Regions from separate parts of the Polaromonas sp. CG_23.6 genome, predicted to be linked through region 2. Evidence: predicted binding sites of a transcription regulator. Region 2 holds the regulator's gene; the other holds the start of a gene.

Region 1 (15,425 bases), 140 kb from region 2:
GATGGGACCTGCACACGGCGCCCAGAGCAGGCCGGTGGCCATACCGGTGAAAAATGCCGGAAGAATGAAGTTTTCCGTATTGCCGCTGGCTTTCGACGTCGTGCTGGAAAAGCGGGAACCCAGTGCCACCACGGGCCGGCCCAATCGTTCCGCCCAGCGCGGCGCAATCAAGGCCAAGCCCATGAGCGCGAGCAGTGCCAACGCGGCCAGTCGGCCGTACTGGTTGGCCTGCATGGCCCAGTTGCCTGCAACCGCGGCCAATGTTCCCACCACCGCGAAAGTCAATGCCATTCCGCCTAGCAATGGCAAGCCGCTTTTCATGAAAGGCCGGTCAACCCGTGCAAAAACAAAGGGCAGTACCGGCAGGATGCAGGGCGCGAGAATGGTCAGCGCGCCGCCAAGATACGACAGGAGGTAAAAAATCATGAGGAACCTCAGGTCAGAGCGCTGTCAAAAAATCACTTTTTCATTTCATTTTTTGACATGGCGTCCTTGCCCATGGCATCTTTTTTCATCATGTCGTCTTTTGCCATGTGGTCCTTGCTCATGGAATCTTTTTTCATCATGCCGTCTTTGGCCATGTGGTCCTTGCCCATGGAATCTTTTTTCATCATGCCGTCTTTGGCCATGTGGTCCTTGCTCATGGAATCCTTGGTCATGGCGTCTTTGCCCATGGCATCTTTGCCCATGGCATCTTTTTTCATCTCGTCTGCGGCAAATGCCGAAACGGAGGCGATGGTCATGCAGGTGGCCAGGAGGGTTGCAGAGAGTTTGTTCATTTCAATTCCTTGAGAGTCGTTTTCAGATGGCCGCGTTCGGGATGAACGCGTGCCGCACGTATCAACAGTGTTGAGCACTTCAAAGTGCTCAACTTCCGCCGAACCAGTTGTAACCCTGATCTTCCCAATAGCCGCCAGGGTAGGTGTTGGTGACGAACATCGCCTTGATGTGTTTCGGATTCTTGTAGCCCAGCTTGGTCGGCATGCGCAGCTTCATCGGAAAGCCGTATTTGGGCGGCAGAGGTTGACCGTCATAGCTCAGCGTGAGCAGCGTCTGCGGATGCAAGGCTGTCGGCATGTCGATGCTGGTGAAGTAGTCGTCCGAGCATTTGAAGCCGACGTATTTCGCGCTGGTGTCGGCACCGATGCGCTTCAGGAAAGAAGCAAAGTGCACGCCTCCCCATTTGCCGATGGCGCTCCAGCCTTCGACACAAATATGCCGTGTGACCTGGTCTTGCTGGGGAAATGCACGAAGTTCAGCCAGTGTCCAGCTGCGCTTGTCGGTGACCAGACCGGTCACTTCGAGTTTGTAGCTGGCCTCGTCCACTTCACGGACCTGGTCTTCGCTGTAATAGGCATTGAAGGGGAAAGGCCGTGTGATCATCGATTCTGGATAGGTCGGCGCCAACTGCTTGGGGTCAAAAATCCAGCCTTGTGCTGTGTCATTGAAACGCGAAATTCGCGCCAGAGCTGCTTCGACGCTGTCGTTGTCGCTGATACTGCAGCCCGTCAGCAGTGACAGGCCGCCCAATGTCAGCGAACGCTGCAGGAACGCACGGCGCGCCGGCTGCTTGATACGCCTGCCGATCAGTTTGCGGGCTTCAGACAGTGCGGCATCGCTGTCAATGCCGGCCAGGGGTGGACGTTGAATGATTTTCATACTGTCTTTCGTGTGCGACCACTGCTTAGCATGGTGAGCAGCGTGCGGGGAACCAGTGCGACCATGACCAGGTGCACGGCGACAAAGGCAACCAGGGCCGCCATGGAAAAAAAGTGGATTCGCCGGGAAAACTCATAGCCGCCGAGCAGGTCGCGCAGGAATCCGAATTGAACGGACTTCCACAGCACCAGCCCTGACAGCACCAGCAGCACGATGTCGAGCATCACGAACAGGTAGGCAAAGCGCTGCACGTTGTTGTATCGGCGCGGGTCGGCGTGGGACAGTTGGCCGCGCAGTGCAGCGAGGGCGTCGCGCATGATGGCTGGCACTGACAATGGAAAAAACTTGCGGAACAGGCGGCCGCTTGCAATGTTCAGCATCAGGTAGACAAGGCCATTGGCGGCCAGCAGCCACATGGCCGCAAAATGCCATTGCAATGCACCGCCGAGCCAGCCGCCCAGCGTCAGCTCAGACGGAATACTGAAAGGAAAAAACGGCGACGCGTTGTAGATGCGCCAGCCGCTTGCCACCATCACCAGCACCGCGATGGCGTTGAGCCAATGGGTGATGCGCATCCACACCGGGTGGATGGGCGCCGTGTCTGCTGCATTGATATTGGGTTTCATGGGGTGGATTATTAGATTTGTCACATGGCAGATTTATCACCGAATCTTCAATTAATTGTGATAACTAAAAAACGCGGATGACGTGATAATTTCCAGCCATGGACCTTGCCAAACGCGTTTTGGTCGTCGAGGACGACCCCCACATCGCCGAACTCTTGCGAATGCACTTGTGCGACGAAGGTTTCACGGTGGTCCATGCCGCTGACGGGCATGCGGGCCTGCGTGAACTGGAGGGTGGTCGCTGGGATGCCATGGTGCTCGATGTCATGCTTCCAGGCGTCGATGGTCTCGAGATTTGCCGACGTGCCCGCGCGATGACGCGCTACACGCCCATCATCATCATCAGCGCCCGCTCCAGCGAAGTACACCGTATCCTGGGGCTGGAACTGGGTGCCGATGACTACCTTACCAAGCCTTTTTCCGTGCTGGAACTGGTGGCGCGTGTGCGTGCGCTGCTGCGGCGCACGGACGCCATGGCGCGCATTGCGCGTGCAGGTTCGGGCCGCATCGATTTTGGCAACCTTTGCATCGACCCGCTCGAACGTTCGGTACAGATGGACGGCAAGCCGATTGAGCTCACCCCCCGAGAGTTCGACCTGCTGTATTTTTTTGCACGCCATCCGGGGCAGGTTTTTTCGCGGCTCGACCTGCTCAACCAGGTCTGGGGCTATCAGCATGACGGCTATGAACACACGGTCAACACCCACATCAACCGCCTGCGTATCAAGGTGGAAGCCAATGTGGCGGAGCCCAGGCGCATCCTCACGGTATGGGGGCGCGGTTACAAGCTGGTAGCCGACACTTCATCCGTGATGTCCTCGGAAAAAATGCCATGAAGCTTCGTGGCCTTTCCCTTTCCCAGAATTTGTCAATTGTCTTTGCCGTATTGCTGCTGGCGTGCTGCGGCGCGTCGGTCTGGCTGCAGACGAGAGCCCACAGTCAGTATGAAGAAGAGTTGACCCAGCGCCTGTCCATCGGGCTGGCAGCGCATATTGCCGAAAACTCGACGTTAATGGCACAGGGTGGTGTGAACGAGGGCGCAGTGCATGACCTGTTTGACAAACTCATGGCGGTCAACCCCAGCGTTGAGGTCTATCTGCTGGCGCCTGACGGGCGTATTCAAGCGCAGGCCGCACCGCCGGGACATCTCAAGCGTGAGCGGGTTGATATGGCGCCAGTGCGGCGCCTGCTGGCCGGTGCGCCATTGCCGGTTTTTGGCGACGATCCGCGCAGCCCTGGTTCACGCAAAGTGTTCAGCGCCGCGCCGCTCAAGGTCGATGGACGTGATGCCGGCTATGTCTATGTCGTGTTGTTCGGTGAAGAGCGCGACACCCTGGCCGCCAGGCTTTCGGCCGACAGCCTGCTGCGTTCGACGCTCTGGTCCATGGGCCTGGTGACGCTGCTGGGTTTGCTGGCCGGGCTGGCGGCTTTTCACCTGATCACGCGTCCCTTGCGCCAGCTATCGGATGCTGTGGGCCACCTGCAAACCGATGGTCTGGCGGCGCTTGAAGGCGCTGCACCCGCGCTGGCGCAAGCATGCGAAGGCAGCGACGAAATTTCCACATTGGCCAAGTCTTTTGCAGTGATGACCCAGCGTATCGCCGAGCAGTGGCACGAACTGACGGCTCAGGAGCAGCAACGACGTGAACTGTTTGCCAACATATCGCATGATTTGCGCACACCGCTCACTTCCCTGCATGGCTATCTTGAAACCTTGCTGATCAAGGCCGATACGCTGGGGGATGCTGACCGCCGCCGCTATCTTGAGATTGCACTCGGTCAGAGCCGCAAGGTCGGGCGCCTGGCGCAAGAGCTGTTTGAACTGGCCCGGCTGGAGTACGGGGTGTTGCAGCCGGAGATGGAAAGTTTTGCACTGGCCGATCTGATTCAGGACGTCTTTCAGAAATTCGGGTTGGCTTCGGAGACTCGACATCAACGGCTGGTGGCTGATATCGCGCCGGGCTTGCCAGCAGTCACCGCTGATCTTGGCCTGATCGAGCGGGTGCTTACCAATCTGCTGGACAACGCCATACGCCATACGCCCGAGGGCGGTGAGATCGTGGTGCAGTTGCGTGCCGAAGGGACAGGTGTACGGGTTGAAGTCAGTGACACGGGGCCGGGCATTCCTGACGAGCTGCACAAGGGGCTTTTCATGCGGCCCATGTTTTCATCGGCGGGCGGGCTGGCCGGCGGACTCGGGCTGGTGATTGTCAAGCGTATCTTGCAACTCCATGGCAGCGATATCGCGCTGCTCAAGCGTGCAGAAAAAGGCGCCGTGTTTTCCTTCCGGCTGGCGTGAAAAAGCCCCGCAGCTTGACGCTGCGGGGCTTTTGGCTAACCGGGAGGCCAGGGTCAAACCCTGGCCAGGCGGGACATTACATGCCCATATCGCCCATGCCGCCCATTCCACCCATGCCGCCGCCCATGCCGCCTGCAGGTGCGTCGTCTTTGGCAGACTCGCAAATCATGGCTTCGGTGGTCAGCATCAGGGATGCGACCGACGCTGCATTTTGCAGGGCCGTACGGGTCACTTTCGTTGGGTCCAGAATGCCCATTTCGATCATGTCGCCGTAAGTGTCGTTGGCGGCGTTGAAGCCGTAGTTGCCGGTGCCGGCCAACACAGCGTTCACCACCACAGAGGCTTCGCCGCCTGCGTTGTAAACGATTTCGCGCAATGGGGCTTCGATGGCGCGCAGCACCAGCTTGATGCCGGCGTCCTGGTCAGCGTTGTCACCCTTGATGACGCCAGCGGTCTGCTTGGCGCGCAGCAAGGCCACGCCGCCACCAGCCACAATGCCTTCTTCGACAGCAGCGCGGGTAGCGTGCAGTGCGTCTTCAACGCGGGCTTTCTTTTCCTTCATCTCGACTTCGGTGGCTGCGCCGACCTTGATCACGGCAACACCGCCGGCCAGCTTGGCCACGCGCTCTTGCAGTTTTTCACGGTCGTAGTCGCTGGTCGCTTCTTCGATCTGGACACGAACCTGCTTGACGCGGGCTTCGATGTCGCCCGCTTCGCCGGCACCGTCGATGATGATGGTGTTTTCCTTGCCCACTTCGATGCGCTTGGCCTGGCCGAGGTCAGCCAGCGTCACTTTTTCGAGCGACATGCCGACTTCTTCAGCGATGACCTTGCCGCCGGTCAGTACAGCGATGTCTTCGAGCATGGCCTTGCGGCGGTCGCCGAAACCAGGGGCCTTGACAGCGACAACCTTCAGGATGCCGCGCAGGGTGTTCACGACCAGGGTTGCCAGGGCTTCGCCCTCGACTTCTTCGGCAATGATCAGCAGCGGACGGCCAGCCTTGGCGACTTGTTCCAGGGTAGGCAGCAGGTCACGGATGTTGCTGATCTTCTTGTCGTAGAGCAGGACAAACGGGTTGTCCAGCAGTGCGGACTGCTTTTCCGGGTTGTTGATGAAGTAAGGGGAGAGGTAGCCGCGGTCAAACTGCATGCCTTCAACGACGTCGAGTTCGGAGTCGAGTGACTTGCCGTCTTCAACGGTGATGACGCCTTCCTTGCCGACCTTGTCCATCGCGTCAGCGATGATCTTGCCGATGGTTTCGTCGGAGTTGGCAGAGATCGAACCGACCTGTGCGATTTCCTTGGACGTGGTAGTGGCCTTGGAAGCCTTCTTCAGCTCTTCGACCAGGGCCGCAACGGCCTTGTCGATGCCGCGCTTCAGGTCCATCGGGTTCATGCCCGCAGCCACGTACTTCATGCCTTCGTGAACGATGGCCTGTGCCAGCACGGTCGCTGTGGTGGTGCCGTCGCCAGCGATGTCAGACGTCTTGGAAGCGACTTCCTTGACCATCTGCGCGCCCATGTTCTGCAGCTTGTCCTTGAGTTCAATTTCCTTGGCGACGGACACACCGTCCTTGGTCACGGTCGGGGCGCCGAACGAGCGCTCAAGCACCACATTGCGGCCTTTGGGGCCCAGGGTCACCTTGACGGCATTGGCCAGGATGTTCACACCCTCGACCATGCGTGCGCGGGCTTCGCCGCCGAAAATTACGTCTTTTGCTGCCATGATTCGGATTCCTTAAGATTTATGAATGAAATAGGCTGCTTGCGCACGTCCTGCGTACATAAGCAGCTATTAAATAAGTAGCAATATCGAAGCGGGTAAAAGATTACTTCTCGACCACTGCAAACAGGTCTTCTTCTTTCATGACCAGCAACTCGTCGCCGTCAACCTTGACGGTCTGGCCACTGTATTTGCCGAACAGCACACGGTCGCCGACCTTGACGGCCATGGCGCCGATTTCGCCCTTGTCATTCTTCTTGCCTGGACCAACGGCCAGCACTTCGCCCTGATCTGGCTTTTCAGCAGCGCTGTCCGGAATCACGATGCCGGAAGCTGTTTTGGTTTCGTTTTCCACGCGTTTGACAATCACGCGGTCGTGCAAAGGACGAAGATTCATGAAAAGCTCCTTGTTTTTAACAATGGTTTTTGAAGTTGAAGCGCAACCGCTGAGAAGCGATTGCCTGTCGATTGGGCGGCGTGTAATGTTGTTAGCACTCCATACCATCGAGTGCTAATAATAGGGGCAATCATCCCTGTTTTCAAGGGCTGGCTGTTGAATTGGTTGATTTGCCTGCGATTGCACCGAAAATCAGACCGCCGGCCACTGCTATTATTTGGCCGGTAATGGCCGTGGCCGGGGGCGCTTTTGCTTGACGTTTTGCATCATGCATGGCCGCCCAGGCGAAACCCTGATCCAAGATTTATTAACACCATCTGCCTTTTCTTAATGTCCAGCGAAATTATCAATCTGAAAGAGCGTCTTGCCGAGGCGGCCCGCTATGCCCTCATGCGCCGGCTACTGCCGGCCATTCGCCACAACCTCGCCGGGACGCTTCAGCCTATCGGCATGATGTCAGCCATGCTGGAAAGGCGGGTCAAGGGCGCCGCACCCGACATGGACCAGCTGGCCAAGAACACCCAGGCCCTTGCCACCTTGTCGCGGGAAGCTGCCGCCACGTCGATGAACCTGATGACCTGGCTGGCGCCGAAGGACAACGAACTGGTTGCGGTAAACAGCGCGGTCGAGGAATCCCTGAGCCTGATGGCGACCGAACTTTCATTTCGCGGGTTTTCTTTAGACAACCAGGCTGCGCAATCCGTCGCCAGGCTGCCCAAGGGCATGCTTCGCAGCGTGTTCACTGCCAGTTTGATCGCGCTGACCGATGCGTTCGAGCCACCGGCTGTCGTGGTGGTGAGCGTGGAAACCGAGGCAGGCGACCACCGGCTGTGCATCACGACAGCACCTGCCGCGTCGAATGAGCTGCTCACCGGGGGCAACCAGATGCCGACCTACCGTGCGTTGCAATGGGCTGATGTGCAAGCCCTTGCCGATGCCGAAGGTGTGCATATTGACTATGCAGCGGGCTTTGTGAAGATGAAATACTCAGGTACCGGCACGTTACTTTTGCAACCCTGAACTTTCAGGTATCAGCGCGATTCTAGGAAGTAGATGAGCCTCACTTGCCTGGTGTCCTACAGTAATTTCCTCTAATTCCGATAGAGGACAGGAAAAGCCAGCTTTAAAGTAAATTCCTGTTGACTGTTGAGCAATAAATAATCATGCCAAAAGATAGTTCTTTCGCAAGTGGCTCCACACCGATTTCGGTTCAAAGTTTTTCCGTGCGCAACGAAAGGCCTGCCGTTGGCAGGTTGTGCAACGGATGGCCTTTTACCGTTGAAATTGACAACGCGCTGCTACAGCCGCCAGTGGGCGAGAGCCTGTTGCTGACGCACAAGGAAAACAGCCATTTCATCACCTGAGGGAGTGCCAGATATGGCCAAAACGCCTGATTCACCCGATTCACGCGATCCGAAAGGGACGCAAAATGCCAATCCTGCCCCTGATTCCGGCCCCAAGCGCCGAGGCAAGGATTTCGGGTTCGAGGGGACCAACAAGACAGTGCCTGTTCCTCAGCCTGACGCAGAACCCGCACCGGAACTTCAGGGAACCAAGAGCAAGTTCATTCCCGATTCGCCTTACACCCGGGGATAGCGCCAGCGTTCAAGTGATTTTTTTGCCCTGACCTTGACGGACTGCGCCCGTGGCTTTCAGAACAGGTGAAACAGAACGGTGTTTTTCTGATTTCTCACCGATTGTTGCAATCCATCAATTTCGTGTCTTTCTTTGGCCTGACCCGACAGGTCCCGGCCAAAGGAAATAGCACTACAAACCTGCGGCATTGCGCAAAATTGCGGCCTTGTCGGTGCGTTCCCAGGTAAATTCAGGTTCGTCGCGGCCAAAGTGGCCGTAGGCAGCGGTCTTTTCGTAGATAGGCCGCAACAGGTCCAGCATCTGGATGATCCCGTTCGGACGCAGGTCAAAGTGTGCGTTGATCAGCTCTGCAATCTGGCTGTCAGGGATGACGCCGGTGCCTTCGGTATACACCGTCACGTTCATGGGCTTGGCCACGCCAATCGCATACGCCACCTGAATCTGGCATTGACGGGCCAAACCTGCGGCCACGATGTTTTTGGCGACATAACGCGCGGCGTAGGCGGCGGAGCGGTCCACCTTGCTTGGGTCTTTTCCACTGAAGGCGCCTCCGCCGTGCGGGCAGGCGCCGCCGTAGGTGTCAACGATGATCTTGCGCCCGGTCAGGCCGCAATCGCCCTGTGGGCCACCAACGACAAAGCGGCCTGTCGGGTTGATCAGGTAGCGGGTGTTCTGCAACCACTCTTTTGGCAGCACCGGCTTGATGATTTCCTCTATCACGGCTTCGATGAACGAGGCCTTCATTTTGGTGGGCGTCTCGCTCTGGTCCGGGCTGTGCTGGGTAGACAGCACCACGGTGTCGATGCTGTGCGGCTTGCCATCGACATAGCGCATCGTCACCTGGCTCTTGGCGTCGGGCCGTAAAAACGGCAGCCGCCCGTCCTTGCGCAGCTGCGACTGGCGCTCGACCAGGCGGTGCGCATAGTAGATGGGCGCTGGCATGAGTTCTGGCGTTTCGTCGCAGGCATAACCGAACATCAGGCCCTGGTCGCCGGCGCCGGTGTTCAGGTGGTCATCCGAGGCGTGGTCCACTCCCTGGGCAATGTCCTTGCTCTGCTTGTCATAGCAGACCATGACCGCGCAGCCCTTGTAATCGATGCCGTATTCGGTGTTGTCGTAACCAATGCGCTTGAGGGTGTCGCGCGCGACCTGGATGTAGTCGACATTGACGTCCTCACGTGCGGTGATCTCGCCGGCCAGCACGACCAGGCCGGTGTTGGTCAACGTTTCGGCGGCGACACGCGCATGCGGGTCCTGCTTGAAGACGGCGTCCAGGATGGCGTCTGAAATCTGGTCGGCCACCTTGTCGGGATGGCCCTCGGAGACGGATTCGGAAGTAAAGAGAAAATCGTTCGCCATTGCGTACACTCCATAAGTTTTGCTGGCGCGTTGCCAGCAGGAAGTGCTTTGGCGAACGCTTTAGCAGTTTGGTTTAATGTCGCCCTGCAAGTTGTTCAATAACTCGGCGACAGGCGCGATTATAAGACGCTCCCTTTTTTGTCTTCATTGGTCCTTCAGCACCCTTTTCATGCTCTGGTTATTCCGTTTTTTTTCCCGCTGGCCGCTGCCGGTGTTGCATGCGCTCGGCGCCGGACTGGGCTGGCTGGTCTGGTGGCTGAGTGCCCGCTATCGCGCCCAGTTCCGGGCCAACGTGGCGCAGGCCGGCCTGCCGTTTGAAGCGGCCCGTCCAGCGATTGCCGAGGCCGGGCGCTTTGTCGGCGAATTGCCCAGGCTCTGGATGCGGCCGCGTTCGCAGTCGTGCCTGGGCAATGTCCGGCTCGAAGGCCAGGCGCATGCCGAACAGGCGTATGCGCAGGGCAAGGGCGTGATATTTTTCGGACCGCATTGCGGCAGTTTCGAGTTGGGGCCGCAGGCGCTGGCCGAGCTTTACGGGCCAATCACCGCCATTTACCGGCCCGCCCGCAAGGCCTGGCTGGCCCGGCTTGAAAGCCTGGCCCGCGACCGCCTGAACCTGACCGTCGTGCCGGCCAGCCTGAGCGGCATCCGGCTGATGCACAAGACCCTGAAGTCTAACCAGGCCGTTGCCATGCTGACCGACCAGGTGCCGCCCGAAGGCTGGGGCGTCTGGGCGCCATTTTTTGGCCGGCCGGCGTACACCATGACGCTGGCCGCCCGCCTGGCCGTGCAAACCGGCGCGGTCCTGCTGCCAGTCAGTTGCGAGCGTCTGCCCCGGGGCCGGGGCTATTTCCTGAAGATCTGGCCGGCCGTGTCCGGGGTTGACGCGGCTGAAAAAGGTGAAAAGCCCGACATGCTGCAGGCGGTCACACGCATCAACCAGGCGATCGAGGCCATTGTGCGCAGTCAGCCCGGCCAATACCTTTGGGGCTATGCGCGTTACAAGACACCCCGCAAGGACGCGGTTTGAGTAATTTCCGTCCCTCGATCGGACATGCCATGACGCGGGTTGGCATTGGCTTCATGAAAGCGCTGGCCTGGCTGCCGCTGCCGGCCGTGCGCGCCTTTGGAGCGGTGCTGGGCTGGGTGCTGTATGGCCTGATCGGCGCGCGCCGGCGCGTTGTGCATGCAAACTTCGCGGTGTGCTTTCCGGCGCTTTCCGAGGTGGAGCGGCGCAAGCTGGCAATTCAGACCTTTGTCTGTTTTTCGCAAGCCTGGCTGGACCGCGCCTGGCTGTGGCATGCGTCTGAACAATGCGTGCGGCAGCGTGTCCGGCTGACCGGTGCCATCCACGAACTGGCGGGCACCGACCCGACGGTGATTTTCCTGCCGCATTTCATTGGCCTGGATGCAGCCTGGGCAGCCACCGCGCTGGCCATGCCCCGGCCATCAACCACGATCTACACCGACCAGTCGAACAAGCTCGTGGACCAGTGGATCTTGCAGGGCCGCCAGCGCTTTGGCCATTTGCGCCTGTTCGGCCGCATCGAGGGCGTCAAGCCAATCGTCGCGGCGCTGCGCGAAGGGCAGCCGCTGTACTTGCTGCCCGACATGGATTTTGGACCGGACGAGTCGGTGTTCGTGCCGTTTTACGGCGTTGCGACCGCGACCGTGCCGTCGCTGTCGCGCTTTGCGCGCCTGGGCCGGGCCAAGGTCGTGCCGCTGCTGCCGCGCCTCACGCCCGGCGGTTATGAGGTCCAGGTGATGCCGGCCTGGACCGATTTTCCCAGTGGCGACCCGGTGGCCGACACCGCGCTGATGAACGCGCGGCTGCAGGATTACATCGACACCATGCCGGCGCAGTACTACTGGGTGCACAAACGCTTCAAGACACGGCCTGAAGGCGAGCCTTCGCTGTACTGAGCAAAAGTTCGGATGTGGCGGTTCGGATTTAAAGTCTCTTAGTGGATTAGCGCTTTACAGGCATGCATAAGTAGCTATTTTTTTAATAGCATGGCGCACACAATTCATGGTTTAGCGAAGAAAATCCTGCAGGAAGTTGATGACCCGTTGAGGCTGCTCATGCACGATCCAGTGCGTCGCGCCCTCGACACGGTGCAACTGCATTTGCGGCACGAAATCTTCAAGACCGTCGAGCAAGGCCGGGGGCAGGGCGGTGTCGTCCATGGCCCAGATAACCAGCGTCGGCACATGCACTTCCAGCTTGTCACGCGGAATCACCACGGCGGCGGCGGCCGGGTCGTGGTGCGGCGGGCCCTGGCGGGGCGGTCGCAGCGGCGAGGCGCGGTAGTAATTGAGCGCCCCGGTCAGTCCGGCGCGCCAGATGTCGCGGTATTGCGCCTTGACGGCGTCAGTCAGCCAGGCGTGCGGTCCGTCAGCTGCGCCCATGGCGGTAAAAAAAGCCCACAACCGGCGAAAGTCGTCCTCGGCCAGCAGCGTTTCGGCATCTGGACGGATCAAAAAATTCATGTAGGCGCTGGCGGCCTGCTGCGCTGGCGAATGCTGCAACTCGCGCAAAAAAGTGCCGGGGTGCGGCGAATTGATGATGGCGAGCTTTTCCATGCAGCCCGGCGCGCTGGCCGCCAGGTTCCAGGCGACGGCGCCGCCCCAGTCGTGTGCGACGAGGCAGGCCAATGGGCCGCCTTCGTGCTCGATCAGCGCGGCAATGTCCTGCACCAGGTGCCGGGGCCGGTAGTCGGCCACATCGGCCGGTGCGCTGGACGGCCCGTAGCCGCGCAGGTTGGGGGCGATGCAACGAAAGCCGCCATGCTCGGGCCGCGCGAAATGTTCCAGCAGGCCATCCCAGACAAAAGCGGCTTCCGGAAACCCGTGCAGAAACATCAGCACCGGCCGGCCCTGGGTGCCTGTGCAGCGACAGGAGAGGGTGATGCCGTGGGCTAACAGGTAGTCGTTGGTTTCAATCATGATGCTACTTTATTAATAGCTGCTTGCGCTTGCAGGGCGTGCGCTACAGCCGTTATTTGCTTGAAACTTCGCTTCTCGGGCCTGTTGGACGGGCATGGTCCTGTCAGGCATCAGGCCGGATCAGCCGCCGGCGGTATTGGTTCTTCAGCGCTTGACTCCGGTTCGCCTTGCGACTCCGGCGCGGGTTTGGGCGCCTTGACCGGCTTTTCCTTGGGGTGCGCCCAGTCCCACAAATGCTGGGCGACTTCTTCGACGCCTTGGCGCTTCAGCGACGAGAACAGCTTCACGTCGCCGCCGCCCGCCTGCAACTTGACGATCTGCAGCGCCTTGGCGGCATCGGTCTTGTTGAGCTTGTCGGACTTGGTCAGCAGCACCAGGAATTTCAGACCGTCCTCGACACGCGGCCGGATCACGTCGAGCAGCACTTCGTCGAGTTCCGTCAGGCCCAGGCGCGGGTCGCACAGCAGCACGATGGCCTGGAGGTTGTCGCGCGTCTGCAGGTAATTGCCCATCACCTGTTGCCAGCGGTACTTGGCTTCTTTGGGAACAGCGGCATAGCCGTAGCCCGGCAGGTCGGCCAGCACCGCATCGGTTACGCCCTGCTTGCCCAGCGAAAACAGGTTGATGCTTTGCGTGCGCCCCGGCGTTTTCGAAGCAAACGCCAGCCGGTGCTGCTGTGTCAGGGTGTTGATGCAGGTCGATTTCCCGGCGTTGGAGCGGCCGACAAAGGCGATCTCGGGAACTTCGATGCGCGGCAGGTGCTTGAGTTCGGGCGCGGTGGTGAGGAATTTGGCGGTGTGCAGCCAGCCCATGGCGATCTTGGGATTGGGCTTGGCGTCGGCTGCAAGAGGCAAGGAAGCGGAAGAAGTCATGATGGGGCGATCCCTGGAAGTCGGTGGCTGCGCTGCCATTGCAAGGCAGGCCGGAAAAAATAAAAGTGCGCAACGGCAGGCGCTCGCCCACAAGGCAGGCGAATAGCCGTTTGCCAAATCCCGATAATAGGGCTTGGCGTCCAAGCCATTGTAAAATCCGGCCTTACCCAAGTTCTGTGCGCCAACCAATTAAAAGTCCCGATATGAAGCTGTTCGCTACTTCCCTACTGGCCGCCCTGCTGGCCTTGCCCGCCATGTCTTCATTTGCAGCAGGCGAAGCCGCACCGGTAGCCGCTGCAGCGGCGCCAGTCATGGCCGCCAAGCCTGACCTGGTCAAGGGGGAAGCCACTTTCACCGCCGTTTGCGCTGCCTGCCATGGTGCCGACGGCAATTCCGGAACGCCGGGGTACCCCAAGCTCGCGCAGCAGCATCCCGAATACCTGGTCAAGCAGTTGCAGGAATACAAGTCAGGCAAACGTAAAAATGCCATCATGCAGGGTTTTGCCGCCACCTTGTCGGACGCCGACATGAAGAACGTTGCTTACTGGGCCACCAGCAAAAAAGCCAAGCCCGGTTTTGCCAAGGAAAAAGAACTGGTCACCATGGGTGAGCGTATCTACCGCGGCGGCATTGCCGATCGTCAGGTTCCCGCTTGCGCTGGATGCCACAGCCCGACGGGCGCCGGCATTCCTGCACAATATCCGCGCCTGAGCGGCCAGCATTCCGAGTACACCGCCGCGCAGCTGACCTATTTCCGTGACGGTGTTCGCACCAACAGCCTGCAGATGACCCAGGTGGCGGCCAAGCTCAATGACAAGGAAATCCGGGCAGTTTCCGACTACATCGCCGGCTTGCGCTGAGTCCTGAAACTGCGGCTTTGCCGTGGTCCGGGGCCCGTTTTTGTTTTTGCCGGTTTCCTCCAGAAATCCTTGACTGGCATTGAACCGAAGCCGCATTTGTCAGTCATATCAAGGCGGGTCTTTCTGAGGAAAGTCCGCCTTTTTGTTTTTTTACAGTTCATTTCCACGCCACACACCAAGCCTTTGAGCTTTCAATTTCACGTATGACAGTTTCCACCGAAGGCATGAAGGTCAACTGGGGCTCGCGCACCCTGCGCGCGGCGGTGGAGCTGCTGTCGTCGATGCGCTTCTCGATTTCGCTGCTGACCGTGATCTGCATTGCCTCGGTGATCGGAACGGTGCTCAAGCAGCAAGAGCCGCTTGGCAACTATGTCAACCAGTTCGGTCCGTTCTGGGCGCAAGTGTTCAGCCTGGCGAGCCTGAACACGGTCTACAGCGCCTGGTGGTTCCTGCTGATCCTGGCTTTTTTGGTGGTGTCCACGTCTTTGTGCATCGCGCGCAACACGCCCAAGATTTTGAGCGACTTCAACCAGCTCAAGGAAGACGTGCGGGAGCAAAGCCTCAAGGCCTTTGGCCACCGCGCGCATGCGGGCCTGGCCGAGTCGCCCGAAGTCGCTGCGCGGCGCATCGGCCAGACCCTCGTTGAAAGCGGCTGGAAGGTCAAGCTCCAGCAGCGAAGCGCGGGCTGGATGGTTGCCGCCAAAAAGGGCTCGGTCAACAAGCTGGGCTACATCGCCGCACACAGCGCCATCGTGTTGATCTGCATTGGCGGCCTGCTTGACGGCGACATGATCGTGCGGGCGCAAATGCTGCTCAACGGCAAGACCACCTTTACCGGCGGCGGGCTGATTGCCGATGTGCCGGCCGAGCACCGGCTGAGCGAGCGCAACCCGACCTTTCGCGCCAACCTGCTGGTGGCCGAGGGCACGCAGTCGAGCACCGCGATTCTGAACCAGCCAGGCGGCATCCTGCTGCAGGAATTGCCTTTTGCCATAGAACTGAAGAAATTCAGTGTTGAGTATTACTCCACCGGCATGCCCAAGTTGTTTGCCAGCGACATCGTCATCCACGACAAGGCGACAGGCGAGAAG
Region 2 (15,425 bases):
TGCTTGAACTCGCGCAGCAGGCCTACTTCTGCATTGAGTTTCAGCCTGGCTTCTTCATCCGTTCGTTCGGGCAGCGTACGAATCAGGCTGCGGCCTTCTTCCATCTTGCCCTGTCTGGCCAAAATGGAGGCCCGGCGAATTTGTGCTTGCACCAGGTCGGCGGCGTTTTCAATCTTGACGAGCCAGCTTTCGGCCGCCGCATAGTCCTTGCGCTTTTCGGCCAGTTGCGACAGCAAGAGATAAGCCTGTGCCAGGCCGGGGTTACGTTCGATCTGGGGGGCCTGTGCGGCCAGCGCAACATAACGCTCCAGCGAAGCCTGGGCGGCTTCCAGCTGGTTGTCCTGCAACTGCAACGAACCGAGCACCAGCCAGCCTTCGGGATAGTCAGATTTTTCTTGCGTGACGATCTGCAACTGCGCAGTCGCTTCGGCATAGCGCTGCGCATCAAGCAGCACGCGGGCATAGGCCATGCGGATTTCAGGCAGCGCCGTGGACGGGCTTTGGCCACCGGCCAGGTAATTTCTGACGAGTGCTTCGGCTTCGGGCCGCTTTGGGTCAAACAGTTCGAGCGCTACCACCACCGGGCCTTCGGCACGTGGATCGGCTGCCTGGCCGCGTTGAGCCGCTTCAAAGGCGCCAGGCTGGTCGTCCGCTGCCAGTCGCATCCGTCCGACCGTGGTCCAGGCGGCGCTTGCCGAAGCGGTAGGCGTCAGGTAGTCGGCCAGAGCGGTTTCGACCACGCTGGCCGCCAGCTTGCGATCGCTGGCGCGGACATAAATGCGCGGTATGGCCGCCAGCATGGCCAGACGTTCGGCATCGGGCACCATCCTGATCTCGGTTTTCAGTGGCTCGACGGTGTCGGCAACGCGGTTCAGCGCAACCAGGATCTGCAGGACATAGCGATTGGCCTCCCGGGACGCAGGCAACGCCTGCTTCCATGCCGTCGCGGCCTGCAACGCTGCATCGCCCGAGCGAGCCTGCAGCGCAATGTCGCTGGCCCGCTGGTAAAGCTGGGCATCGCCGGTTTTCCGGGCTGCGTCGAGCAGCAGGGCAAAGCCTGCGGCAGCTTCGCCCTCCTGCGCCGTCAGCTCGCCAACCAATACCTGATAGAACAACTCGCCGTCCAGCGAAGACACGCTTGCCGATGCTTGCGCCGCCTTGTCTTCCGAAAGACCCGCTACGGTGGCAGGTTTGGCAGGTGTAGGGGTCTCGGGCGTTCTGGCCTGCGCCAGCACCAACGGGGCAACAAGGCACAGACAGGCAAAAGCAAAGCCGGATTTTTTCTTCATCGCCCATGATAATTGAAGGCTTCTGCTGGCGCTTTGCGCTGGTCATGCACCCAGATACCAAAAGTGACGCCTCTTGTGCCCGGCTTTGCAAGCCTCATGTTTTTCCGAAGAGTTTTAAACACATGCCTGAACTGCCCGAAGTCGAAGTCACCCGCCTGAGTTTTGCCAGTCGCATTGCAGGCGCCCGCATCGAATTCGTGATGGTGGGAAAACCCTTGCGCTGGCCTTTGGGCTGCGAGGGCGCGCAGCTGCATGGCCAGCAGGTGCTGGCCGTGCGCCGCCGGGGCAAGTACCTTCTGCTGGACTTGAGCGAAGGCCTGCTGCTGATGCACCTGGGCATGTCGGGCAGCCTCAGCTTTGGCGCCAATTTGCCGGCGCCGGGCAAGCATGATCATTTTGACCTGGTGACCAGCCTGGGCACCTTGCGGTTGCACGATTCACGCCGCTTTGGGGCCGTGGTCTATGCGGCGGGTGAAGCTGATGCTGCGGCGCAAAAGCTGCTGGGTCGGCTGGGTGCCGAGCCGCTCAGCGAGGCGTTTGACGCGCTGGTTTTTCATCAGTGGCTCAACGTGCGCAATACCGCCATCAAGCCCTTGTTGCTGGCGGGCCATGCGGTGGTGGGTGTCGGAAACATCTATGCCTCCGAAGCCTTGTTTCTGGCGGGCATCCGCCCCACCACCCGTGCATCGCGGATCAGCAAGCCGCGCGCTGCCCTTTTGCATCACGCCATTCAGACGGTGTTGACAAATGCTGTGGCCAAGGGCGGCAGCACCCTCAGGGATTTTTCCAACGCCGATGGCGAGGCGGGCCATTTTCAGCTTGACGCCATGGTTTATGACCGGGCCGGCTTGCCGTGCAAGGTTTGCGCTGCGCCGATCAAGAGTATTCGGCAGGGCCAGCGCTCCACTTTTTATTGCGCCATCTGTCAAAAAGCCTGAGTTTTTAAACGTGGTCGGCTGGGACCCGGGTGCTATATTGCCTCGACCATTTTTATGACCACAGCGCATGTCTTTCAACGAACAATTTGACCAGCAAGGCGCTTGGCGGCGTGATTTCGCCTTGCGCCTCAAACGGTTTGCCGAGTGGGTGAAAGAGCAGGGCCTGCTCAACGCTGCGATGGAAGACCGGATGCTCAGACTGCAGGCGCAGGTGCGCTCCGACAAGGTCATGGTGGCATTTGTGGCAGAGTTCTCCCGTGGAAAGTCCGAGCTGATCAACGCCATTTTCTTCGCTGGCTATGGTCGCCGCATCATGCCGGCCAGTGCCGGGCGGACCACCATGTGTACGATCGAACTGGGCTATGACCCTGAAATGGTGCCTTGCCTGCGCTTGTTGCCCATCGAAACGCGAATGCAGCCGCAGGCCCTGATGGCGTGGCGTCTGATGCCTCAAAAATGGTTTCAGATTGAGCTTCAGGTGGACAATCCCGCCCAGTTGGCAGAGGCATTCGAGAAAGCCGCCGAAGTGCAGCATGTGACGCTTGAAAAGGCACGCGCCCTCGGCTTCTGGAATGACGACCGGTCTGAAGACCATCCGCCAATAGCGGCCGATGGCCGGGTCGAGGTGCCGAAATGGCGCCATGCACTGGTCAATATTGCGCATCCCCTGCTCAAGCAGGGGCTGGTAATTCTTGACACCCCGGGGCTCAATGCCATCGGCGCGGAGCCTGAACTGACCGTCAGCCTGATTCCGCAGGCGCATGCCGTGGTATTCGTATTGGCGGCCGACACGGGTGTGACCCGGTCTGACCTGTCCATCTGGCAGGAGCATCTGGACAACGGCGCAACTGGCAGTGACAACCGGCTGGTCGTGCTCAACAAGATCGACACCTTATGGGATGCGCTGAGCACGCCTGAACAGGTCCAGGCGCAGATCGACCGAAAAAGTGCACGCTCGGCCGAGATCCTGGGATTGCAGTGTTCGCAGGTGCTGGCCGTATCGGCACAAAAGGGGCTGGTTGCCAAAATCACGCATGACGATGTGCTGTTGCAGGCCAGCCAGTTGCCAGTGCTTGAATTGGCCCTGGCAAAAAGTTTGATAGGACAGAGGCAGAACATTCTGCGCACGGCTGTCGCCGCCAGTATTCAGGAATTGAACAACGAGGCCGCACGCGCATTAACCATGCGCCGTCGTGACCAGACCGATCAGATGCTGGAACTGCGCGGATTGCGGGGGAAACACAGCTCGGTCATCCAGCGCATGCGCAAGCGGATCGAGCACGAGCAGGCCGAGTTTTCAGGCAGCAGTGCCAGGCTGCATGCGATTCGTACAGTGCACAACAGTTTGCTGGGCGATGTTGTCCATTTGCTGGGCCTGCCGACGCTCAGGGCAGAACTTGCCGGCTTGACCGCTGCGCTCAAGCAGCCCGGCATCAAGCTGCGCCTGAAAAAAACCTATTCAGAAACGTTTTCAGGCTTGCGCAAAACGTTGCACCAGGCGCAAACGACCATGGCTGAAATACAGGCAATGCTGGATTCGTCCTTCGGGCAGATCAACGCAGAGTTTGGTTTTTCACTAAAGGCAGGGCGGGCGCCCGACATGAAGCAGTCTGTGCAGGACCTCGAACTGATCGAGCGCAGCCATTTGCAATACATCAGTTTGGGCAATGTGATGCGGATGGCGCAGGCCGGGTTTTCAGACAGACTTGTGCGTGCACTGAGCGGCCGCATGCGCATGGTTTTTGAGTCCGCTCTGGGCGAAGTTGAACTGTGGAACCAGTCAGCATCTGCACAACTCGATGCACAAATGCGCGAAAGGCGCCAGAGTTTTGACAAGCGCCTCGATGCCATCGCGCGCATTGATCAGGCCGCGTTAATGCTGGATGAACGAATTTCCGAAATAAATCAGCAGCTAATCCGGCTTCGAGCCATGGAAACCATGCTTGGAGACTTGACCTCGCAGCTTCTAAATATGGAGCCTTTGCCATTTGCGCTGCAACCACTCCCAGACTGTGCAGGTCATGCTGCGCACACACCTTTGGCTGAATTGGCATGACGCAAAGTACATCAGATAGCGCTGGACGGCTTCCAACCGGCAAACCTTTTGAGGCTGGCGCAAGCCTTCCGTCTTCGTTCGCCAATGACATCGTGAATTGGCAGAAAACCCATGGTCGCAACAGCCTGCCATGGCAAAACACACGCGATCCCTACCGGGTCTGGCTGTCCGAAATCATGCTGCAGCAGACCCAGGTCGTCACGGTGCTGACGTATTACGACCGGTTTTTGCAGCGTTTTCCCACTGTGGGCGATCTGGCTGCTGCTTCTGACGACGAGGTGATGAGCTTGTGGAGCGGGCTGGGGTATTACAGCCGCGCGCGCAACCTGCATCGGTGTGCGCAGGATGTGATGTCGCTGCACAACGGGCAGTTTCCAGCGTCGGCCGGGCAACTGCAGACCTTGCCGGGCATCGGCCGTTCGACTGCCGCTGCCATCGCCTCATTCTGCTTTGGAGAAAGGGTCGCCATTCTGGACGGGAACGTCAAGCGGGTGCTCACGCGGGTACTGGGATTTTCTGGTGATATGGCGCAGGCTGCCCAGGAACGAGCGCTCTGGAACCTGGCCACCGAGTTGCTCCCGCATGAAGACCTGGCGCAGGCCATGCCGCGCTACACCCAAGCACTGATGGACCTGGGTGCCACCATCTGCACCGGCCGGCAGCCCAAGTGCCTGCTGTGTCCGGTGCAGGCGCTGTGTCTTGGACGCGCACAGGGAAAGCCTGAAAAATACCCGGTCAAGACCCGCAAGCTCAAGCGCAGCGCCCAGTCGTTCAGCCTGTTGTGGGCCCAACGACCCGACGGTTCAGTGTGGCTTGAAAAGCGTCCTGCGACCGGTATCTGGAGCGGGTTATATTGCCTGCCGGTGTTTGACAGCGATGACGCGTTCAAGTCGCTTCTGCCTGAAAGCCTTGAGGGCCGTGTCGAGGCCCTGCCGGCCTTTGTCCATGTCCTGACGCACAAGGATCTGTATTTGTCGCCGTGGATTGCAGGTTTTCAGGCCGATCAGCCCATGCCTGCGTCGATGGTGTCCGAGAGCCGTCCGGCCGCCTGGTTCAGTCCGCAGGCATGGCCTGCGCTGGGTCTGCCCGCGCCCATTCGCAAGCTGCTGTCGCAAGATAGCGCCGACCCGTCGTTTGGAGCGATCAAGGCTTAACCAGTAAGTTTTTTTAAGAAGAGAAAGATTTTTGCGCAATACCAGTATGTTTTTACAGCTATGAATTATGTAGCAATAAGAAATCAGGCATACCGAGCGCCGTCAGACAATGACAGGGAGATATCGCGCAAAGGTTGAGCCCGGCGGATCAACCCGCTTCAAGTTCGCGATGCCGTTTCAGCGTTGGCCAATCCTTGCCAAAGGCCGCTGCCAGCGTCTCCACCAGGTAAACCGAACGGTGCTGGCCGCCCGTGCAGCCTACCGCCACCGTGACGTAGCTCCGGTGGTCGCGCACCAGGGCCTGCAGCCAGTGACTGAGGAATTGCTCGATGTGGCGGAACATGTCGTCCACCTCCGAATGCGACCTCAAAAAATCTGCCACTGGTTTGTCACGGCCCGTCTGGTGCCGCAGCCCTGCCTCGTAGTGAGGGTTGGGAAGCATGCGGACATCAAACACGTAATCGGCATCCAGCGGCACGCCGCGCTTGAAGGCAAACGACTCAAACACCAGGGTCAGTTGACGTCCAGGATGCTGAAGCAGCGATTTCACATAGCCTTGCAACTGGGCCGACCGGATCATGCTGGTGTCAATCACATGCGCCTGTTCGCGCATCTCAGCCAGCAGCGTTCTTTCAAGTTCGATGGCATCGACCAGTGCCCGATGCTGGTCGGTGGCGTCGATTCTTGACAGCGGATGCAAGCGTCTGGTCTCTGAAAATCGCCGCACCAGCGTGTCGGTGTTGGCATCAAGGAAGAGCGACTGGACTTGCACCCCCTGGGCTTTCAACTCCCTGAGCTGCTGCGGCACCAGCGGCAGCGACGTTGCGCTCCTGACATCCATGGCGATGGCCAGCTTTGAGGCATTGTGCGGCCGCTTCAAGGCTACAAAGGGTGAAAGCAGTTCTGGCGGAAGATTGTCCACGCAGTAATAACCGGCATCTTCAAGCGCATGAAGCGCAACCGACTTGCCCGAGCCCGACATGCCGGTGATAAGAATCATTTCCATCACATCAACCTTTCGGCACGTAACGAATGGCGTTTTGCCTTTAAACGGTCATGGCGGCAGGGCGTATCCAGGTAATTCAGCAGACAAATGTTCATGGCCCTGATGGTATCAAGCCATGTCGTTATGTCCCCTCTTTAGGGGATTGCCCCAGCATTTCGGTGGCATGTGCAAGCGTGGTCCCCGAAAGGCGTTCCCCTCCCAGCATGCGTGCAATTTCGGTCACGCGCACTTGGCCGGTTACATGCTCGACGCTGCTCAACGTGGTGCCGTGTTCCGAGCGTTTTGACACCACGAGATGCTGGTTGGCAAACGCTGCCACCTGTGGCAAGTGCGTCACTGCCATGACCTGCCGGTCCTGGCCGAGTTGACGCATCAGCCGGCCAACAGTTTGAGCGACTGCGCCGCCCACGCCGGAATCCACCTCGTCAAAAATAAGGGTCTGGGCCTGCCCCAGTTGGCTGGTGGTGACGGCAATGGCCAGCGCGATGCGGGACAGCTCGCCTCCCGAAGCCACCTTGGCCACCGGCCTGGGGGTACTGCCGCCATGTCCGGCAACCAGGAACTCGGCTTGCTCCAGCCCATGCTGCGCCGGCTGTTCCGCTGGGGCTAGCACAACTTCAAAGCTGCCGCCTTGCATGCCAAGGCCTTGCATCGCTTGGGTAATGGCGTTGGCCAGCAAGGGCGCTGCCAGGCTTCGCAGGTGCGAAACTTCGCCGGCCTCCTTCATGTACCCGGCTTTGGCCAAGCCCTCTTTGTTTTCAAGCTGAACCAGGTCAGCGGCCTCGTCCAGTGCACGCATCTCAGCCTTCCAAGATGCCAGCAGTTCAGGCAGTTCGGCAGGTGCCCGCTTGTAACGGCGCGCCAGGCTGATCCATTGCGCCAAGCGTTCGTCCAGTTCGGCCAGCCGCAGGGGGTCGAGTTCGGCGTCCCGGGCATAGGCACGCAAAGAATGTACGGTGTCGTCCATTTGCGCCATGGCCGTATGCAAGACTGCGGCAAGCTCCTTGAATTCCGGCTCTATCTGGGCCTGGTTTTCCAGCGCCTGAATGGCGCGGCTCAGCAGCGTCAGGGCATTGTCATCGGCCTCTCGCAAGGCGTCGACCGCTGTTTGCACGGCTTCTCGCAAGTCCTGCATGTTTGACAGCCGTCCATGCTGGGTGTTCAGTTCTTCCCATTCCTGCTCGCCGGGTGCCAGTTTGCCCAGTTCCCCAATCTGCCACGCCAGCCGTTCGCGTTCACGTTCCAGGCTCTCCTGGGCATCTTTCGCCTGCGCGAGGGTTTTTTGCGCCATGCGCCATTCCTGCCAGCGCAACGAAAGCAGGTCGGTCGAAACCCCTGCGTACGAGTCCAGCAGGCCGCGAACGGCGTCCGGGCGCGTGAGGCTTTGCCAGGCATGCTGGCCATGAATGTCCACCAGCTGGCTGCCGATGTCCTTGAGCTGGGTGACGGTGACCGCGCTGCCGTTGATCCACGCCCGGCTCTTGCCCTGCGCATCCACCGTGCGGCGCAGCAGCAGGGTGTCGCCGGACTCGAGGCCGGCCTGCTCAAGCCATGGCGCCAGCCGGGCAGGGCTGTCGAATTCGGCACTGATCTCGCAGCGCCCGGCGCCTTCGCGCACCACCCCTGCGTCGGAACGTGCGCCGAGCACCAGTTGCAGGGCGCCCACCAGGATCGACTTGCCGGCGCCGGTTTCGCCGGTCAGTGCGGTGAATCCGTCCATCAGGTCAAGATCGAGTTCGCGCACGATCACGAAATCCCGCAGGGCAATGCTTTTGATGCTCATATCTTGGTGCAGTTCAATGCAAAAGCGGTAGCGCTCAGCCCACGACGCCTTCGTTCCAGTGAAGTTTTTTGCGCAGCGTGTCAAAGTAACTCCAGCCCTTGGGATGCAAAAAGCGCATCTGGAACTCTGAACGCCTGACGGTGATCCGGTCACCATGCAGCAAACTGGCCAGCGACTGCATGTCAAAGCTGGCACTTGCGTCCCGACCCGCTACCATTTCAATAGCAACTTCCCCGGTGTCTGAAAGCACGATAGGCCGATTGGACAAATTATGCGGGGCAATGGGCACCAGCACCCAGCCGCCAATCGAAGGGTGCAGCAAAGGACCGCCCGCTGAAAGCGCGTAGGCCGTTGAACCGGTAGGTGACGCAATGATCAGGCCGTCGGCACGTTGGTTGGCAACGAACCGACCATCGACTTCGACGCGCAGCTCGACCATGCCTGAGGTCGCTCCCCGGTTGACCACGACATCATTCATGGCCGTGGCGCTGTAAACGCAATGGCCATCGCGCATGACCTTGGCTTGCATCATCCAGCGCCGGTCTTCCTCGAATTCCCCGCGCAGCATCGGCGTCAGGGTATCTTGGTAATCTTCAAAAGCAATGTCGGTGATGAAGCCCAGCCGCCCCTGGTTGATGCCAACCACGGGCACGCCAAACTGGGCCAGCAGGCGCCCAATGCCCAGCATGGTGCCGTCACCGCCCACCACCAAGGCCAAATCGCACTGCGCGCCAATTCCGGCCGCATCAAGCGTCGGGAACTGGCTCAAGCCGGTATTGCGCGCCGTGTCCTCCTCCAGTGCCACCTCACAACCCTGCGAGCCCAAGAAATGCGCAATGTGTTCCAAGGCTGAACGGGAGCCTTGGGCCTGGTACTTGCCGATCAGTGCGACATGGCGGAATTGCGACTTCATCGTCAAATTACATCACAACCTGCCAACCAAGCTTCGTAGAATGTCCCCATGCTTGATAGTCGCGCCCGTTTGTTGTTGAAAGCGCTGGTTGAACGCTATATTGCGGACGGCCAGCCGGTCGGTTCGCGCACGCTTTCCAAGGCTTCAGGCCTGGAGTTGTCGCCCGCCACGATCCGTAACGTGATGAGCGACCTGGAAGATCTCGGTCTGATCGTCAGCCCGCACACGTCCGCTGGACGCATTCCGACGGCACGGGGCTATCGCCTTTTTGTCGACACTATGCTGACCACGCAGCGTGACCCCCTGACGGTGGCCAGCCAGATGGCACGTATTGCACCTGACCAGCCGCTCAAGGTGATCAGCAATGCCGCGCACATGCTGTCGAGCCTGTCCCAATTTGTCGGCGTGGTGATGGCACCGCGCCGGACTTCAGTATTCCGGCATATCGAATTTTTGCGCCTGTCTGAAAAGCGTTTTCTGGTGATCATCGTGTCGCCCGACGGCGATGTGCAGAACCGCGTCATCTTCACCGAAACCGACTACACCGCCTCGCAATTGATCGAAGCGTCGAATTTTCTGAATTCTCACTATGCCGGCATGGCTTTCGAAGAAGTGCGGGAACGGCTGAAAAATGAAGTGGAAGTGCTCAGGGGAGAAATCGCTTCCCTGATGCAGGAAGCGGTCGTGGTTAGCTCAGAAGCCATTGAGTCGCGTGATGAGGTGGTCGTTTCAGGCGAGCGAAACCTGCTGGCGGTCAGTGATTTTTCAGGCGACATGGACAACCTTCGCAAGCTGTTCGACCTGTTTGAGCAAAAGGCGCAACTGATGCGCCTGCTTGATGTTTCCAGCCGCGCCGAGGGGGTACGCATCTACATCGGCGGCGAAAGCCAGGTCATTCCCTTCCATGAATTGTCGGTGGTGACCGCACCGTACGAAGTCGATGGTCAGGTTGTCGGCACACTGGGGGTAATCGGGCCAATGCGCATGCCCTATGAAAAAATGATCCAGATTGTTGATATCACGTCCAAACTGGTCAGTACAGCGCTCAGTCACAGCAAATAGAGACACTACAATCTGCCAGTGGAAGGGGCGTTAGCTCAGTTGGTTAGAGCAGAGGACTCATAATCCTTTGGTCCACGGTTCAAGTCCGTGACGCCCCACCACGCCAAATATGGAAAGCCTGCTATTTAAAAATAGCGGGCTTTTTTGTTTTTGATGCTCAAAGCCTGACTGGCGATCAATATGTTTTTTGTGCAGTGTTCCATACTGGCACCTGCAATTCAGTAAACAAGCCCCAGCAGCAACAGTCGCTGCCAGCACAATATGCTGGCGATCTGATTTACCGTGAATTGTTGAACCTGCCGATTCAATTCTGTTAATCCTTGACCAGTAGCAAGCCAGGCAAGCCTCTGCCAAGCCGCAATAATCGATCATGGATTCAAAAATTTCCTCATTCAAAATTCCAGAGTCGGTTCTGGTCATCATTTTCACGTCTCGACTTGATGTGCTTTTGATCGAACGTGCTGACCATCCGGGTTTCTGGCAGAGCGTGACCGGCTCAAAAGACACGCCAGACGAGCCGTTGCTGGAAACAGCGCTGCGTGAGGTCGAAGAAGAAACCGGTATTATTGCCGCGCCATCCCAAATTCGAAACTGGGGCCTTTCAAATGTGTACGACATTTATCCCGCTTGGCGCCATCGTTATGCACCCGGCATCACGCGCAATACCGAGCATGTCTTTGGTTTGCACCTGCCTCAAAGCTGTACAGTCAGACTCAGTCCCCGCGAACATACAGCTTCGCAATGGCTGGCGCATCGCAATGCTGCGGAACAATGCTTTTCTCCCTCCAATGCCGAGGCCATCTTGATGTTGCCGAGATTCAGGGATTCAATCGATTGATCAGGTGCGGCAGCATCCACGAATTTTCACGGCGTTAACGTTGCAGACAACCCTCATGTTTCTCGCTTCCAATACCGCAATGTCAATTGATTTTCCGTTCTCCCAGGGACATGAAGTTTTTCCCGAAACTTTTTTCATACACTGATGGCGACTTCGATCCAATCCGAAACATTTCAATTGCTTCAAGGTGGTCAGGCATTGTTTCCGGCACTTGTTCAGGCCTTCGACGGTGCCGTGAAATGGATACAGCTTGAAACCTATATTTTTGATTTTCATGGGGCTGGCGCCGTTGTGGCCGATGCCCTCGTGCGGGCGGCCAAACGCGGTGTAACGGTTCAGGTTCTGGTTGATGCGGTCGGTAGTGGACCATTGCCGGATGACTGGCTGCGAAAATTTTCCAGTTCAGGCGTTCAATGGTGTAGATACTCTCCTGTAGGGTCAAGTCTGGGATTTTTGTTGCCCGAACGCTGGCGCAGGCTGCACCGCAAGCTGTGCGTGGTGGATGAGCGGATTGTTTTTTGCGGCGGCATTAACGTGCTGGACGATTTTTATGATCCTAATCACGGCGAACTGCAGGCGCCACGGTTTGATTTTGCCGTGATCCTGACGGGCCCCCTGGCGGTTGAAGCGACTGATGCCATGGCCCTTTTATGGTGGCGTGTGCAAGCTGGCTACAGCGCGCGACAAAGACATTTAAACGAAGCCTGGGAGAAATTCAAGGCCGCAGGTTATGGTGGACGCACAAATGCAAAGCTGCTTGCGCGTCCTGGGAATTTGCGTTTTCCCAATATGGGTGGCAGTTCACGTCCCAAGGCAGCGCTGGTCCTGCGCGACAATCTGCGCAACCGCCACAGCATTGAAATGGCCTATCGAAAGTCCATTGGCCAGGCACGTCGGGAAATCATCATTGCCAATGCTTATTTTTTACCTGGCGGCAAGTTACGCCGGGCGCTGATGAAGGCTGCAAGACGCGGTGTGCACGTGACCTTGCTGCTGCAGGGTAAATATGAATACTTCATGCAGTACCATGCCGCCCGGCCGGTATATGGAGCCTTGTTGGCCGCGGGTGTCGAGATTCATGAATACTCCACCAGTTTTTTGCATGCCAAAGTGGCGGTAGTCGACGGGCACTGGGCCACCGTCGGCTCGTCAAACCTTGACCCCCTAAGCCTTTTGCTGGCCCGAGAAGCCAATATAGTGATTGAGGACCGTGTCTTTGCCGCCGAACTCAGCGCTTGCCTGCACGAGGCGGTCACGCACCACGGGGTGCGCATAGACCCTGCGGTTTATAGACGGCGACCCTTGGGCCAACGTATTCAGGGATGGATAGCTTATCCACTGATGCGTTTGGCCTTGACACTGACCGGGCAGCGCTATTGAAATAAAAAACAAATAACGTAAAGTCATCATTGAAATCCAATTTGCTATTTAATTCATAGCTAACTTCGCTTTACAGTAAAGCGCTTGATCGTCAAGACCTTATTTTTCTAAATTCAGGCCATGTTTAAAGAGGGCTGGTAATATCCGGCATGCTTATGAAAATTACTACTAATCTTCAGGATGTGACAGACGAGGGAACGCCAGTTTCCGTCAAGATACGCGAACGCCTGGTTCAGGCGAAGAAACGTTTCCACGCCAACGACAACATTTCCGGATTCATTGAGCCTGGCGAATTGGCCGGCCTGCTCGATGAGGTGGAAGTCAAGATGCAGGGCGTTCTTGACAGTCTGGTGATCGACACTGTGGGTGACCACAACACGGGCAACACCGCACGCCGGGTTGCCAAGATGTACCTGAACGAAGTCTTCAACGGGCGCTATGTAGCGGCGCCGAGCATTACCGAGTTTCCCAATGCCGAGCATCTTAACGAGTTGATGATCGTTGGGCCCATTACGGTCCGCAGTGCCTGTTCCCACCATTTTTGCCCGGTGATCGGCAAGATATGGATTGGTGTCATGCCAAACGAACATACCAATGTTATTGGCTTGTCCAAATACGCACGCCTGGCCGAATGGGTGATGGGCCGTCCGCAGATTCAGGAAGAAGCGGTGGTGCAATTGGCTGACCTGATCATGGAAAAAACCCAGCCTGACGGCTTGGCCATCGTTATGGAGGCAAGCCATTACTGCATGGCTTGGCGCGGCGTTAAGGACATGGACAGTAAAATGATCAACTCGGTTATGCGTGGCGTGTTCCTCAAAGACTCGACCTTGCGTCGCGAATTCCTCGCACTTATTCCCAGAAAAGGTTAACCCATGCTGGTTCGTTTACTTTATGCGAGTCGCGCGGTGGATATGGGCGATGAAGCCGTTTCCAGCATCCTCTCACACTCCCGCCTATACAACCCTGCACTCGGGATTACTGGAATCCTTTGCTATGGTGGCGGGATTTTCTTGCAGGCTATTGAAGGCGGACGGACGGCTGTGAGTGAACTGTACGGGCATATCTTGAAAGACCCGCGTCATAAAGATGTGGTGCTTCTAGATTTTCAGGAAATTTCGGAACGCCGTTTTGGCGGATGGACCATGGGAACGGTCAACTTGCTCAAGTTAAACCATTCCATCTTGTTGAAATATTCCGAGAGGGCCGAACTTGATCCCTATGCTGCATCTGGCAAGGTGTCGATGGCTCTGCTTGAAGAACTGATGGCTACCGCTTCCATCATTGGTCGTGCCTGAAAAATAGTTTGTCAGGCAGTGCGCGTTAATCCTGAGTCAAATATGTTCAGCGGCTTAATGACAGGATGAGTAAGTCAAACTTGATTCCCGAATTATTGGTGGGTTGCGATTTTTCATCCAGCCCCAGCAAACGCAAACCGATTGTGATGGCTTCAGGAACCGCTTCGAACGGTCGTGTTCTTCTATCGGGTCTTGAGCGTCTCGATTCACTTCAAGAGTTCGATAATTGGTTATGTCAAGACCGCCACTGGCTTGGCGCGTTTGATTTCCCGTTCGGTTTGCCTCGCGAACTGGTGATGCATATGGGCTGGCCTACCCAGTGGCTCGAGTCGATAAATCACTATGCCAGTCTGAGCCGACTTGAGATTCGCAACACGTTTGCAGCATTTTGCGATGCACGTCCCATCGGGAAAAAATTTGCCCATCGTGCTACTGACTTGCCTTCTGGCGCGAGCCCATCCATGAAGTGGGTTAACCCACCGGTGGCTTTCATGCTTCACGCCGGCACTCCACGGCTTGTTGCTGCAAGCGTTCACATCCCCGGCCTTCATCCCGGCGACATCGGACGTATAGCGCTGGAAGGCTATCCGGGTTTGCTCGCTCGCGAGGCATTGGGACATCGGTCTTATAAAAGTGATGACAGGATCAAGCAGACGCCGGAACGGCTGATTGCACGCAAAGATCTGATCACTGCATTGGAGCATGGGCAAACCCGACTGGGTCTGCGTTTGAAGGTCAGCCATGCGCAACGTGATGCTTTGGTCGATGATGGAAGTGGCGACAACCTGGATGCTGTGTTGTGTCTGATGCAAGCTGCATGGGCAGCACGGCAAGGAGCACCTTTGTATGGTTTGCCTGCTGATATGGATACGCTGGAAGGATGGATTGTGACGGCTTGAATATAGTTATAGGTTGGCGAAAATGATTTCATTAAGTTAATTGGCAATCGATAATGGCTATATATCCTGAATGCGTTGGAACTTCCCATTAATATGAAATGGGTTTATAGTACTGGACAATTTTCATAAAACTTGAATACTTGTTTTTTGTTTTTTGTATTTTGTATTTTGCAAAAAAATAATCAGCGACATGTATACAGGCGGTTGGCAGGCATGCAACGTCAATTTGGCTATTGTTCTTTCTGAAATTTTTGCTCGATAAAAAGGATGTATCGTGAAAAAAATGCATTTTCTCAATACTTTGCCTATTATTTCTTGGATGAAAATATGGATATCCGCTGTTATGTCACTAGTCATTGCAATAGCTTTAAGTGGTTGTAACAAGCCCGCTGACACTCGAACGCCTGGCCAAAAACTTGACGCAGTAATTAGCAAAACGGAAAAAGTTGCAGAAGAGCTAGGAGTGCAAGGCGAGCAATCAAGCGGCGACATGAAAGCCAAAACAGAAGCGGCCTTTGCCAATGCAGGCGATGCACTAAAAAAGGCTACAGAAAATGCCAAATCTTCTACCAAAGAGGTAGCCAATACTGCCATTAATAAAATGGATGACATGGTCATTAGCACTGCCATTTCAGCCGAATTGCTAAAAGACGCCGAAATCAAACTTTTCAGGATCAATGTCGACACAAAAGATGGCGCTGTGGTGTTGAAAGGCCAAGTGCCTAGCGACGCAGTACGTGAAAGGGCATCTGCAATTGCCAAAACTTTCAATGGCGTTCAGTCGGTTGACAATCAATTGACTGTCAAAG

The links. The regulator HrcA, encoded in region 2, represses chaperone genes, less so after heat shock. The targets are predictions, from matches to a motif close to TTAGCACTCNNNNNNNNNGAGTGCTAA.
Region 1: the regulator HrcA is predicted to act here: its motif matches at 6,796-6,822, upstream of H4V98_RS05740 (co-chaperone GroES).

Annotation. Positions count from the first base shown of each region.
Region 1 covers NZ_JARXUY010000001.1:1,216,992-1,232,416, forward strand. Annotated here, with positions in the region: gene H4V98_RS05705 (cytochrome c biogenesis protein DipZ) at 1-426, opposite strand, end outside; gene H4V98_RS05710 (pentapeptide MXKDX repeat protein) at 459-779, opposite strand; gene H4V98_RS05715 (molybdopterin-binding protein) at 868-1,659, opposite strand; gene H4V98_RS05720 (cytochrome b/b6 domain-containing protein) at 1,656-2,285, opposite strand; gene H4V98_RS05725 (response regulator transcription factor) at 2,384-3,121, shown strand; gene H4V98_RS05730 (HAMP domain-containing sensor histidine kinase) at 3,118-4,584, shown strand; gene groL (chaperonin GroEL) at 4,661-6,310, opposite strand; gene H4V98_RS05740 (co-chaperone GroES) at 6,414-6,704, opposite strand; gene H4V98_RS05745 (hypothetical protein) at 7,035-7,724, shown strand; gene H4V98_RS05750 (hypothetical protein) at 8,082-8,300, shown strand; gene metK (methionine adenosyltransferase) at 8,472-9,659, opposite strand; gene H4V98_RS05760 (lysophospholipid acyltransferase family protein) at 9,829-10,686, shown strand; gene H4V98_RS05765 (lipid A biosynthesis acyltransferase) at 10,716-11,579, shown strand; gene H4V98_RS05770 (alpha/beta fold hydrolase) at 11,691-12,602, opposite strand; gene yihA (ribosome biogenesis GTP-binding protein YihA/YsxC) at 12,713-13,474, opposite strand; gene H4V98_RS05780 (c-type cytochrome) at 13,678-14,334, shown strand; gene H4V98_RS05785 (cytochrome c biogenesis protein ResB) at 14,538-15,425, shown strand, end outside.
Region 2 covers NZ_JARXUY010000001.1:1,352,277-1,367,701, forward strand. Annotated here, with positions in the region: gene H4V98_RS06415 (tetratricopeptide repeat protein) at 1-1,289, opposite strand, end outside; gene mutM (bifunctional DNA-formamidopyrimidine glycosylase/DNA-(apurinic or apyrimidinic site) lyase) at 1,412-2,227, shown strand; gene H4V98_RS06425 (dynamin family protein) at 2,295-4,283, shown strand; gene mutY (A/G-specific adenine glycosylase) at 4,280-5,437, shown strand; gene rapZ (RNase adapter RapZ) at 5,586-6,443, opposite strand; gene recN (DNA repair protein RecN) at 6,565-8,226, opposite strand; gene H4V98_RS06445 (NAD kinase) at 8,261-9,139, opposite strand; gene hrcA (heat-inducible transcriptional repressor HrcA) at 9,188-10,201, shown strand; tRNA gene H4V98_RS06455 (tRNA-Ile) at 10,226-10,302, shown strand; gene nudB (dihydroneopterin triphosphate diphosphatase) at 10,572-11,039, shown strand; gene clsB (cardiolipin synthase ClsB) at 11,184-12,419, shown strand; gene folE (GTP cyclohydrolase I) at 12,569-13,291, shown strand; gene H4V98_RS06475 (BLUF domain-containing protein) at 13,295-13,717, shown strand; gene H4V98_RS06480 (DUF429 domain-containing protein) at 13,783-14,616, shown strand; gene H4V98_RS06485 (BON domain-containing protein) at 14,900-15,425, shown strand, end outside.